3 regions of the Cronobacter sp. 153480017-3 genome follow, and region 3 is predicted to be linked to each of the others. Evidence: predicted binding sites of a transcription regulator. Region 3 holds the regulator's gene; each other region holds the start of a gene.
The links. Region 3 encodes PurR, which represses purine synthesis genes. Its sites were predicted from a motif close to CANGCAAACGTTTGCNTG; they were not measured.
Positions count from the first base shown of each region.

Region 1: the regulator PurR is predicted to act here: its motif matches at 2,359-2,376, upstream of ACUW6V_RS12335 (nucleobase:cation symporter-2 family protein).
Region 2: the regulator PurR is predicted to act here: its motif matches at 2,419-2,436, upstream of gcvT (glycine cleavage system aminomethyltransferase GcvT).

Region 1 covers NZ_JBSEYN010000004.1:332,883-337,082, reverse strand. The annotation lists gene ACUW6V_RS12340 (AsmA family protein) at 1-786, opposite strand, end outside; gene ACUW6V_RS12335 (nucleobase:cation symporter-2 family protein) at 908-2,308, opposite strand; gene ACUW6V_RS12330 (fimbrial protein) at 2,579-3,154, opposite strand; gene ACUW6V_RS12325 (fimbrial protein) at 3,212-3,709, opposite strand.
Region 2 covers NZ_JBSEYN010000003.1:240,667-244,866, forward strand. The annotation lists gene gcvP (aminomethyl-transferring glycine dehydrogenase) at 1-694, opposite strand, end outside; gene gcvH (glycine cleavage system protein GcvH) at 818-1,207, opposite strand; gene gcvT (glycine cleavage system aminomethyltransferase GcvT) at 1,231-2,328, opposite strand; gene ubiI (FAD-dependent 2-octaprenylphenol hydroxylase) at 2,751-3,953, opposite strand; gene ubiH (2-octaprenyl-6-methoxyphenyl hydroxylase) at 3,964-4,200, opposite strand, start outside.
Region 3 covers NZ_JBSEYN010000014.1:34,264-38,463, forward strand. The annotation lists gene punC (purine nucleoside transporter PunC) at 1-237, opposite strand, end outside; gene punR (DNA-binding transcriptional activator PunR) at 349-1,260, shown strand; gene purR (HTH-type transcriptional repressor PurR) at 1,278-2,303, opposite strand; gene cydH (cytochrome bd-I oxidase subunit CydH) at 2,595-2,684, shown strand; gene ACUW6V_RS20195 (MFS transporter) at 2,947-4,113, shown strand; gene ACUW6V_RS20200 (C40 family peptidase) at 4,182-4,200, opposite strand, start outside.

The sequences.
Region 1 (4,200 bases), on a different contig from region 3:
CCGCGCGTCGGTCACGTCAACGCGGCCAAGCGCAAGCGAGGGGAGCGTCGTCAGCGGTTGCAGCAGATCGCTTACCGATTTCGCGGTTTGCAGACGGATATCGCTTAAGCGCAGGTTATCCACCACCCAGCCGCCGTTCGCTAACCGACGCGCGTTACCGGTAAGCGCGCCGCGGGCGATATCGGCACCGAGATTGGTGATAGTCACTTCGTCATTGTTAATTTCGCCCTGCACCAGCACATTGCTGGCGGGCATGCCATTTAGCGTCAGCGAGCCTGCGCTCAGGGCGATGTCCGCTTTGCTGCCGAGGATTTTCCCGGCCTCCGGCAGCCACGGGCTGATACCGCCGCTAACGCGCTGCGCGCTGAGATCCCAGCCGGTTTTCGGGCTGTTAAACGCCATATCGCTTAGCTGAAGGCGGTCGGCACGAAACGGCAGCGGCGCGGTGGAAGGGGATAAATTCAGCGTGCCTTTGTAGAGCAAAATGGTATCGACGTGCATCGGCTCGGTGACCTGGCGGCTACTCAGCCCGATATCGACCTTTTGCGCCACCAGCGTGGCGGGCTGGCCGTTGCGCCCGAACGTCACATTTTTGAGCACCAGATGCGAAGGCGCGGAAAAGCTGTGGTCCATTTCATCAAAGGTGATGTGATAGCCGCTGTGCTGGTTCACCCAGCCGGTGAGCCAGCCCGCGCCCCAACGCGTCTGCAACAGCACGTAAAGCACGAGCAGAATCAGCAGAACGGCGGCGATCAGCGCAATGATGAGCTTTCCGAGAAATTTCATTGTCTTCCATCCTGTGAACTTCCGATGATGGATTTATGCACTATTCAGGCGAATTGCTCAAGGCGGGGATTGTCAACGGAGGTGTCAGCGATGGCGGCGTGGCGCCGCCATCGGCAGGGGATCAGTCGTTAGTCTGTTTTTCCGGCGGGAAAATCAGATTCAGCACAATGGCGGTGATGCCGCCCGCGGCGATGCCGGAGGAGAGCAGGTTTTTCACCCAGTCCGGCGCGAACTGCAGGATCAGCGGCTGCTGAGAAACGCCGAGGCCCACCGCCAGCGACAGCGCGATAATCATGATCGCGCGGCGGTTTAACGGCTCGCGGGAGACGATACGCACGCCGGACGCCGCAATGGTGCCGAACATCACAATCGTCGCGCCGCCCAGCACCGGCTCAGGGATATGCTGAACGAAACCGCTGACCGCCGGGAACAGGCCGAGCACAATCAGCATCAGCGCCACCACAAAGCCGACATAGCGGCTGGCGACGCCTGTTAACTGGATAACGCCGTTGTTTTGTCCGAAGCAGGAGTTCGGGAAGGTGTTGAACACGGCGGAGACAAACGAGTTCAGACCGTTCGCCAGCACGCCGCCTTTCAGGCGCTTCATATACAGCGGGCCGGAAACGGGCTGTTCGGAGACGTCAGAGGTGGCGGTGATATCGCCGATGGTTTCAAGCGACGTGATCATAAAGACCAGCATCAGCGGCAGCAGCAGGTTCCAGTCGATGCCAAGCCCGTAATGCAGCGGGGTGGGGATCATGATCAGCGCGCTCTGCGCAGGTGCCACGCTTTGCGGCAGCATGTCCATCGCCCAGGCCAGCAGATAACCCACCGCCATTGCAATCACCAGCGACGCGACGCGCAGGTACGGGTTACGCTGGCGGTTAAGCAGAATGATCACCGCCAGCACCGCGCCTGCCAGCAGCAGGTTTTTCGGCGCGCCGAAGGTGTGATCGCTCATCGCAGCATAGCCGCCGCCAATTGACGTCAGCCCGACCTGAATCAGCGACAGACCGATAATCATCACCACCACACCAGAAACCAGCGGCGTGATAATGCGGCGCGCCAGGTGCAGCACGCGGGAGATGACCATTTCGGTGCAGCTTGCCAGCATCAGAGTGCCGAACAGTGCGGCCATCATGGTTGGCACGTCCGCGCCGCCGGTCTTCAGCGCCGTCCCGCCCATAATGAGCGGTGCCACAAAGTTAAAGCTGGTGCCCTGAATGGAAAGCAGCCCGGAGCCGACCGGCCCCCACGCTTTAATCTGGATAATCGATGCCACACCGGAGGCAAACAGCGACATGCTGATGATGTGCTGGGTGTCCTGCGCGGGCAGCCCCAGAGCCTGACAAATCAGCAGCGCAGGCGTAATCACCGCAACGAACATCGCCAGAAGATGCTGGCAGGCGGCAAACAGCGTTTGCGGCAGCGGCGGCCGGTCTTCCAGGCGATAGATGAGTTCGCTATTTCGCGCGGGCGCAACCGATTGCGCGTTTTCAGACTCAGGGGTGTTAATGGACATCGACATAATCCCACGGTGGAAAAGCGGACATTCTAGCGAAGTGCATCACAAAAGCAAACGATTGCAAACGGCGAGCATACCCGTCTAAAAAAACGGAAATCCGTATCCACGACGCGATTTACCGCCATCAGTCTGTGCTGCCTGACAGATATTCATGACACGAACAAAGTTAATGTCTGCGCATCGTTACTGCTGACACGCATTAAAAAATGAAGTGAGTTTTAGGGCGAACAGGAAAAACCGCCTTTCCACTGGAAAGGCGGTAAAAAATTAAAGCCGTTCGATCTGTACCGTGACTGCGCCTGAAACACCGCCAGCGGTGACATTTTGGTTAGCCAGCTTAACCGGCTGGACGCCGAAGCTGACTTTACCTAAATGCGATAAAGTGATTTTGCTGACCTTTAACAAGTCATTATTAATAGCAAGAGGCGTGTCATCTTCTGCAAAAAAACCAATGCCCACACCGCTGGCTGCGTTCCCTGAGGACGCATATTGATTTGCTAAAGTTGTGCCTTCAGCATTATCAGCTTGCCCCATAAATTTCACCGCGATATGACCGTTTGAAACGGCATCGGCGCAGGCCCCGTCTTTATCAGCACCATTGATAAAAACGGAAATGGCCTGGGGAGCGGTAGCGTTATCTCCCTGCGATACCAGTTGTGACGCGTCAACCGTAAAAGAAACACTCTCCTGAGAAAGTGAAACTCTGCACCCTTGATTTACAGAAGAGAGTTTTCCGGTGACAAACAGTGAGGCGGGCACATCCTCAGACGAAACACTTGCCTGAGCCGCGCCTGCGAAGAGCAAGCCAGTAATCATTAATCCTGTGATTTTATTTAATTTCATGATTTTCTCCTTGACATGAATCTCAATAGGTAAATATGTATTTCAGTAAAAAATGGATTAAAGACGCTCTATCTGGAACGTAATATTGCCTGTGACGGAGCCGGAAGTAACCGTCTGGCCTTTCAGTTTTACTAACTGTATCCCAATGATGTTGGTGGAATCATTTGTCTTATCCGCAATGGTATAAGTTTCACGTACATCAATAGGCGTTTTATCACCCTTAAATAAACCAATACCTACACCAGAGGCGGCATTTCCACTTGTGTCAGTATTCGAAAAAACATTACCGTCAGCATTGTCAAAGCTGCCGGTAAATTTAACGGCAACTTTTCCGTTGTAAACTTCTTCACTGCATTGCGTAAAGTCAGCCGAACCCTTAACTGAAAAGGTGATGAGAGCGGGATCGGTGGCATTTTGCCCTTGTTCAATCAGGCTGCCGGATGTTGAGTTAAGAGTGATAACGTTTTTTGACAAAGTCACCTGGCAGGCTGCCGAAGTATTACTAACTTTGCCTGTGACAGCGAGGGTTGCGGATTGATCCTGTGTTTCTGCTATAGCATGAGCTGTACTTGCCAGCAGCAGAGCAGAAAGCGTTATTTTAAAAAATTTTTTTTCATGTTGTTCCCTTACAGTTGTTTATACAGATGGTAAACGTATTCAAATATTCGAAATTCAATGCCGGTCAGGCGTGAGATCCTCCATGTTTAACTTTTGAATTTAACATTTTGAAAATAAGTCATGTTTAATCATGTAAATATGTTAGGGTATTTACCTGGCTTCTAAGGCTGTACGGCATCAACGCTAACGTCGCCGATACATTGCAGTCATACGGATGTCTGCATAAATTATTCGCGTTCTTTTAAGTATGGGTGTTAAATTCTGGTAATAAGACGGCCACGGGACGAATCGCCTTAGATGATGCTTAGAATCTATGGCTCAACAATGCCCCTGAAATACTATCTTCAGCAGTAAGTCGGAAATCTTTAACCCTTGCTTCAGAGTGCCTTGCCCGGGGTGTCGTCTTTATACAAGAAGGTAGAGAGCGT
Region 2 (4,200 bases), on a different contig from region 3:
GTTCGCGGTAGTCATGCACTTCACCGGTGGTGCCGACCTGCTGCAACAGCACGCCGAAGAGATCCTGATGATCGAGCGCTTTTGGCGCGTCATCGACGATCACTTCAAAGCCGAACGTTTCGGCGCGGGTGCGAACCACATCCAGCGTCTGCGGATGCACATCCGCCGCCACGAAGAAACGGTTGGCGTTTTTCAGTTTGCTGACGCGTTTGGCCATCGCCATGGCTTCCGCCGCCGCGGTGGCTTCATCGAGCAGCGAGGCGGAGGCGATATCAAGCCCCGTCAGATCCAGCGTCACCTGCTGGAAGTTCAAAAGCGCTTCCAGACGCCCCTGCGACACCTCCGGCTGATACGGCGTATAGGCCGTGTACCAGCCCGGATTCTCCAGCATATTGCGCAGAATAACCGGCGGCGTGTGGACTGCGGTGTAGCCCATGCCGATATAGTTTTTAAAGCGCTTGTTGCGCCCGGCGATGGCTTTGAGCTCCGCCAGCGCGGCGAATTCGGTGGCGGCATCGCCGACATCAGGCGGCGTCGCAAGCTGGATATCCGCAGGAACGATTTGCGAAATCAGCGCATCCAGCGAGTCCGCGCCAACGGTGCGCAGCATCTCCTGCTGCTGGTCAACACCCGGTCCGATATGGCGCTCGATAAAAGCGTCGCGATTTTCCAGGTGGCTCAGGGTCTGGGTCATGGGCGATATTTCCTGAAACGTGCAGTGAGGCAAATAAATGCGATGGTCAGTTGTGCTCCCGTCGGGAGCGGCGCAGGCGAAGCGCGCCCGCCCCTGATGTTACGCAGGGGCGAGGTCCGTGAATTACTCGTCTTCTAACAGCGCTTCATACGCGCTGGCATCCAGCAGCGCAGCCACTTCGGCCTCGTCGCTGGCTTTGATTTTGAAGATCCAGCCCTGGCCGTAAGGCTCGCTGTTAACCAGTTCCGGTGAATCGCTCAGCGCGTCGTTGACGGCCACGATCTCGCCGCTGACCGGCGCGTAGATGTCGGAGGCGGCTTTTACGGATTCCGCAACGGCGCAGTCATCGCCCGCGTTAACGGTCGTGCCGACGTCCGGCAGATCGACAAACACCATGTCGCCCAGCAGTTCCTGCGCGTGCTCGGTGATCCCGACGGTGTAAGTGCCGTCAGCTTCTTTACGCAGCCATTCGTGTTCTTTGCTGTATTTCAGTTCGTTTGGCACATTGCTCATTGCTTCTCTCCTGATAACAAAACTTACTGCGTGACCGGCTTACCGGCGCGCACGAAAATGGGTTTAGTGACTTTCACGGGCATTTCGCGGTTGCGGATCTGCACAATGGCAGTATCGCCGATACCCGCAGGAACGCGAGCCAGCGCAATGCTGTAGCCAAGCGTTGGCGAGAAGGTGCCGCTGGTAATGATGCCTTCGCGGGCGTTGCCCTGATCATCGGTAAAACGCACCGGCAGCTCGCCGCGCAGCACGCCTTTTTCTGTCATCACCAGACCAACCAGCTGTTCCGTGCCGTTCTCACGCTGGGCTTCCAGCGCGTCGCGACCAATAAACGCGCGGTCTTCCGGCTGCCAGGCGATCGTCCAGCCCATATTGGCGGTGAGCGGCGAAACGCCTTCGTCCATCTCCTGGCCGTAAAGGTTCATGCCCGCCTCAAGGCGCAGCGTATCGCGCGCGCCAAGCCCGCACGGTTTGACGCCCGCTTCCACAAGCTGGCTCCAGAAGCCGGCCGCTTTTTCATTCGGCATCGCGATTTCATAGCCCGCCTCGCCGGTGTAGCCGGTGGTGGCGATAAACAGGTCATCCGCCTGCACGCCGAAAAACGGCTTCATGCCTTCTGTGGCCTTACGCTGCGCGTCGGTAAAGAGCGTGGCGGCTTTCGCCTTCGCGTTCGGCCCCTGGACGGCGATAAGGGAGAGATCGTCGCGGACCGTGACGGACACGCTATACGGCTCGGCGTGCTCGTTAATCCAGGCGAGGTCTTTTTCACGGGTGGCGGAGTTCACGACCAGGCGGAAATAGTCTTCGGTCATGAAGTAGACAATCAGGTCGTCAATCACGCCGCCGGAGGCGTTAAGCATGGCGGTGTAGAGCGCTTTGCCCGGCTGGGTGAGTTTTGCCACATCGTTTGCCAGCAGGTAGCGGAGGAATTCGCGGGTACGCGCGCCGCGCAGGTCGACAATGGTCATATGGGAGACATCAAACATCCCCGCGTCGTTACGCACCGCATGGTGCTCATCAATCTGCGAGCCGTAATGCAGCGGCATCATCCAGCCGTGGAAATCCACCATGCGCGCGCCGCAGAGGTTGTGCTGTTCATACAACGGGGTTTGTTGAGCCATCTTTTCCTCATCCTGTCAGCCGGGTTGGTGTGGGTTTCAGACGGCGTAACGCGCTGAATGAAACCCGGCGCCGACGCCGATCCCGGCGGCGACGCAAACGTTATCTTGCGTCTGAACTTATCACCGAACGAGGGCGTAAACCATAAGCCAGGCTGTGTCATCAGATTAGCTTATGGCGCAAAATCCTTTTTCACCCTGTAGCATGAAACACTGCCTGAAAGGTTTCAGGTGATGCCAAAAAGCTAACGCTTTACCGCCTTTTCAAAATAACCGGGCAGAAAACGCTGTTTTTAAGGGAAAATAATGGAAAGAGAAAAATCCAGAGATTAAAAAAACTAATCCGAAAAAGAGAGTGAAATTAGAATATTTCAAACGGGGAGAGACTTCTCTTTCCGGGGGCCGGAAAGAGAAGTGTGACGCAGTTAACGCAACCACTCCGGCAGGTCATTAAGCCCCATCGCCTGACGAATCAGCTGCGGTTTAACGCCCGGCAATTTATCGGCAAGCGTTAAGCCCAGATCGCGCAGCAGCTTTTTCGCCGGGTTAGCACCAGAGAAAAGTTCGCGGAAACCCTGCATGCCCGCCAGCATCATCGCGGCGGCATGTTTACGGCTGCGCTCGTAGCGGCGCAGATAAAGGTGCTGACCGATATCTTTACCCTGCTGATGCAGACGGCGCAGTTCGCTTATCAGTTCGGCGGCATCCATAAAGCCGAGGTTAACGCCCTGCCCGGCCAGCGGATGGATGGTGTGCGCCGCGTCACCGACCAGCGCCAGACGGTGCGCGGCGAACTGGCGCGCGTAACGCCCGGTGAGCGGAAAGACCTGACGCTCGCTTTCAAGTGAGCATAAGCCGAGACGATTATCGAACGCCACGCAGAGCGCCTGATTAAATGTCGACACCGGTGCCTGCTGCATCCGGTCGGCTTCCTGAGGCGAAAGCGACCAGACGATGGAACACAGATGCGGGTCGCTTAGCGGCAAAAACGCCAGAATACCGTCGCCGTGGAACACCTGGCGCGCCACGCCGCCATGCGGCTCATCGGTGCGGATCGTGGCGACCAGCGCATGATGCTGATAATCCCAGGACGTCAGCGGAATTTCCGCTTTCGTGCGCAGCCAGGAGTTCGCGCCATCTGCGCCGATAACCAGACGCGCCGTCAGCATGTTGCCGTCTTCAAGCGTAAGGAAGGCTTCGTTTTCTCCCCACGCGACCTGCTGCAGCGTCGCGGGTGCCATCAGCGTCACCGATTTACACTGCTGCGCTTTTTGCCACAGCGCGTAGTGGATCGCCTGGTTTTCAATAATGTGCCCAAGATGGCTGAAGCCAAACGACGCGTCATCAAACGCGATGCGCCCGAAACTGTCTTTCTCCCAGACTTCCATGCCGTGATAGGCGGCGGCGCGCTGGCGAAGAATGGCGTCCCAGACATCAAGCTTTTTGAGCAACGCTTCGCTGGCGGCGTTAATCGCTGATACCCGCAGCGCGGGCGGTGCGCTCGCCTCCAGCGGTTCCGGCGCGCGCTGCTCCAGCACCGCGACACGAAGCCCGCTGCCTTCCAGCCCGCAGGCCACCGCCAGCCCGACCATGCCGCCGCCAACAATCGCTACATCTACACTTTGCACATTCGACTCCTTAGCGCGGCACCCAACCGAGGGTGCGTCTGGCCAGCGCGTCACGCGCCGGGGTAAATAGATCCATTGCCATCAGGCCAAGGTTGCGCCCAACGACCAGCGGCGACCAGCGGTTGGCGAAAAGCTGTACCAGTCCGTCGGTCACGCCGATGGTTGCGGCTTTATCCTGCTCGCGGCGCTGTTGATACGCGCCAAGCACCGGATACGCGCCGATATCTTCGCCGCGCACGAAAGCCTG
Region 3 (4,200 bases):
CCCAAGCCCCGCCAGCAAAACCGGACGACGGCCAAAACGGTCAGAAAGCGGGCCCCAGACGAGCTGCGCCAGCGCGAAACCGGCCAGGAAAAGGCTCAGCGAGGCGCTGATAGCCGAAGGGGCTGTGTGCAGATCCGCTTCAATAACGGCGAACGCGGGCAGGTACATGTCGGTCGCCAGAAAACCGAGCACGCTCAGCCCGGCCAGCCAGCAAAGAAATCCTTTATCAGGTCGCATCACATTAACTCACTTCTTATTACGCGAAAGAGCCAGGAGTGTACGGAGTGCAATTCCGCTTGTGAAACGCTAATATTTGCCCATTCCATTCAAAAAATTTGCAGGCAGATAATGTGGTCTGAATATTCCCTGGAAGTGGTGGACGCCGTGGCGCGCACCGGCAGCTTTACCGCAGCCGCCGCAGAACTGCACCGCGTGCCTTCTGCCGTCAGCTATACGGTACGTCAGCTTGAGGAGTGGCTTGCGGTATCGCTCTTCGAGCGCCGCCATCGCGATGTGGTTCTGACGCCTGCAGGAGCCTGGTTTCTGCGCGAAGGGCGTTCTGTCATCAAAAAAATGATGATCACCCGTCAGCAGTGCCAGCAGATCGCCAACGGCTGGCGCGGGCAACTTTCCATCGCGGTGGATAATATCGTGCGCCCGGAACGCGTCCGGCGGCTGGTGCTTGATTTCTACCGGCACTTTTCCGATGTCGAGTTGCAGGTTTCACAGGAAGTCTTTAACGGCGTCTGGGACGCGCTGGCGGACGGGCGCGTGGAACTTGCCATCGGCGCCACACAGGCGATCCCGGTCGGCGGGCGCTTCGCGTTTCGTGATATGGGCATGCTGAGCTGGCGTTGCGTCGTGGCGCACCATCATCCGCTGGCACAGCTCGCGGGCGCGCTCAGCGACGACAGGCTGCGCGATTACCCCTCGCTGGTGCTGGAAGATACATCGCGATCGCTGCCCAAGCGCATTACCTGGCTTCTGGATAACCAGCGGCGCGTGGTGGTGCCGGACTGGCACTGCGCCGCCGATGCGCTCAGCGAGGGGCTCTGTATCGGCATGGTGCCGACGCATTTCGCGAAGCCATGGCTCGATAGCGGGGAGTGGCGCGCGTTGACGCTGGAAAACCCGTTCCCGGACGCCGCCTGCTGTCTGACGTGGCGGCAAAGCGACGCCTCGCCCGCGCTGCGCTGGCTGCTCGATTATCTGGGGGACAGTGAAACGCTGAACACGGAGTGGCTGCGGGAGCCGCAATAATACGGCTCCCGGAAGGATTAACGGCGATAGTCGCGGAACGGGCCGTCCGCCACCGAGCGGCGTTCGATCAGGCGCGGATGCACCTCGATGGTCTGCGACTCTTCGCGCTTATTCACGATGCGGTCGAGCAGCATATTGAACGCAGTCTGGCCGAGCGTCTCTTTTGGCTGATGGATAGTCGTCAGCGCCGGGCTAAAGAAACGCGCGTTGCGTACGTTGTCGTAGCCGATGATTGAAATATCCTGCGGCACGCGCAGGCCCATTTCATCGGCGGCGCAGATAGCGCCCATCGCCATGATATCGCCGCCGCAGAACACGGCAGTCGGGCGCTGCGGCTGCGAGAGGATCTGCTGCATGGCGCGGTAACCGGATTCCGGCTCGAAATCGCCCTGCACAATCCAGTTTTCCGGCACTTTAATGGCCGCTTCTTCCAGCGCTTTCATAAAGCCTGAGAAACGCCCGACGCCGGTGTTACGCTCAAGCTGCCCCGGAATCACGCCAATATCACGATGGCCGCGCTCGATAAGATAACGCCCGGCGAGGTAACCGCCCTGGAACGCGTTATCGATTACCGAGTCGGTAAAATCGGCTTTCGCTTCACCCCAGTCCATCACCACCATCGGGATATGACGGTACTCTTCAAGCGTGGAAAGCAGCGGCTGCGGGTATTCCGAGCACATCACCAGCAGGCCGTCGACGCGCTTTTGCGCCATCATAGACAGATACGCGCGCTGCTTTTCCAGATTGTTATGCGCGTTGCCCAAAATCAGCGTATAGCCTTTGGCGAAGCAGCTGTTTTCAACGGCTTCGATAATTTCCGCGAAATAGGGCGCTTCGCTACTGGTCGCCAGCAGCCCGATAGATTTGGTGTGATTCACCTTCAGGCTGCGCGCCACGGCGCTTGGCGAATAGTGTAATTCTTTGATAGCCGCCCAAACCGCATTGCGCGTCTCTTCCGCCACAAAACGGGTTTTGTTAATCACATGTGAGACTGTTGTTGTGGAAACGTTGGCTCGCTTCGCGACGTCTTTAATTGTTGCCATTAATAATCACTCCAGACCCCTGGCTGAGCCCTGCAAAATCACGGGTTAATCGTTTGCCTGTACACACCCCTGACTGCCGCGAGGGGAGTGCGGCATGCCGGGAAACGCGACATTTTTCGTGAGGAGGGGTCGATGGCCGGTACCGAATAAAGTAGCGACGAATTTTGGCTTATCTTTATCGAAAGGGGAAGAGGGAAAACGCATATCTGGTTAAATGTCGCAGGATTTTTCGGCCCGTTTATGCAAAAATGCGCACTACCTGTTTTTTATGGGGTCTTTAAGGAGAATACCATGAGTACCGATCTGAAATTTTCGCTGGTCACGACGCTGGTTGTACTGGGCCTGATTGTGGCGGGCGCATTTACCGCCATTCTGCATTAAGCGACAGGCGGGAGCGCACCTGTTCTCCCGCTTTCTTAAACTTTTCTTGCGTTTAAGCGCCGATTCCCCGCTGTTTTCTTTCTTTTTCCCGTTATTCCCTTTAGATTCGCTAATAACAATTAGCGCGTGTTCTTAACAGCTGCGCAATAATATTTTGCTGTTTTTGTCACTTATCTTTTCTGATTGAGAGTGTCATCCTTTTCTGCATCCTGCTGTAACGTCGGGCGTTCCCGGCGCTGTTGTACAATTTCTGGAGCAATGAATGAAAGTCAATTTTCCGTTACTGGCACTGGCTATCGGTGCTTTTGGCATTGGCACGACCGAGTTTTCCCCGATGGGGTTGTTGCCGGTCATAGCGAACGGCGTCAACGTCTCCATTCCGGCCGCCGGTATGCTGATTAGCGCCTACGCGGTCGGCGTGATGGTAGGCGCACCGCTGATGACGCTTTTACTGTCGCACCGCGCACGGCGTAGCGCGCTGATTTTTCTGATGGCGATTTTTACGCTCGGTAACGTGCTGTCAGCACTGGCACCGGATTATATGACGCTGATGGCCTCGCGTATTCTCACCAGCCTTAACCATGGGGCGTTCTTCGGCCTCGGCTCGGTGGTTGCGGCAAGCGTCGTGCCGAAGCATAAACAGGCGAGCGCCGTCGCGACGATGTTTATGGGCCTGACCATTGCCAATATCGGCGGCGTGCCGGCGGCCACCTGGCTTGGTGAAACCATCGGCTGGCGAATGTCGTTTCTGGCGACGGCCGGTCTTGGCGTGGTGGCGATGGCGAGCCTCTGGTTTTCCCTGCCAAAAGGCGGCAGCGGCGAGCGCCCTGATGTGAAAAGCGAACTGGCCGTGTTGATGCGCCCGCAGGTGGTGAGCGCGCTGTTGACAACCGTGCTCGGCGCGGGCGCGATGTTTACGCTCTATACCTATATCGCGCCGGTTCTGCACCACATCACTGATGCCAGCGCGGCGTTCGTCACCGCCATGCTGGTGCTGATTGGCGTCGGGTTTTCCATCGGCAACTATCTGGGTGGCCGCCTGGCGGACCGCTCGGTGAGCGGCACGCTGAAAGGCTTCCTGATGCTGCTTATCGTCATTATGGCGGCTATTCCGTGGCTTGCGAAAACGGAAATCGGCGCGGCGGTGAGCATGGTGGTATGGGGGGCTGCGACTTTCGCGGTAGTGCCGCCGCTGCAGATGCGCGTGATGCGTGTCGCCAGCGAAGCGCCGGGCCTGTCCTCATCTGTGAATATCGGGGCGTTTAATCTCGGTAACGCACTTGGCGCGGCGGCGGGCGGGGCCGTTATCCATGCGGGCTTCGGTTATAGCGTAGTGCCAGTGATGGGCGCGCTGATTGCCGCACTCGGCCTGCTGCTGGTGCTGATCTCCAGCCGTAGCGAGGCGCAAATGGCGTGCAGCGCTGAATAATGCATGCTGCCATATAAAAGAAAACGGAGAAGGGTGACCTTCTCCGTTTTTTTGTGAGGATAAATCGATTAACGAATAGTGCGCGGC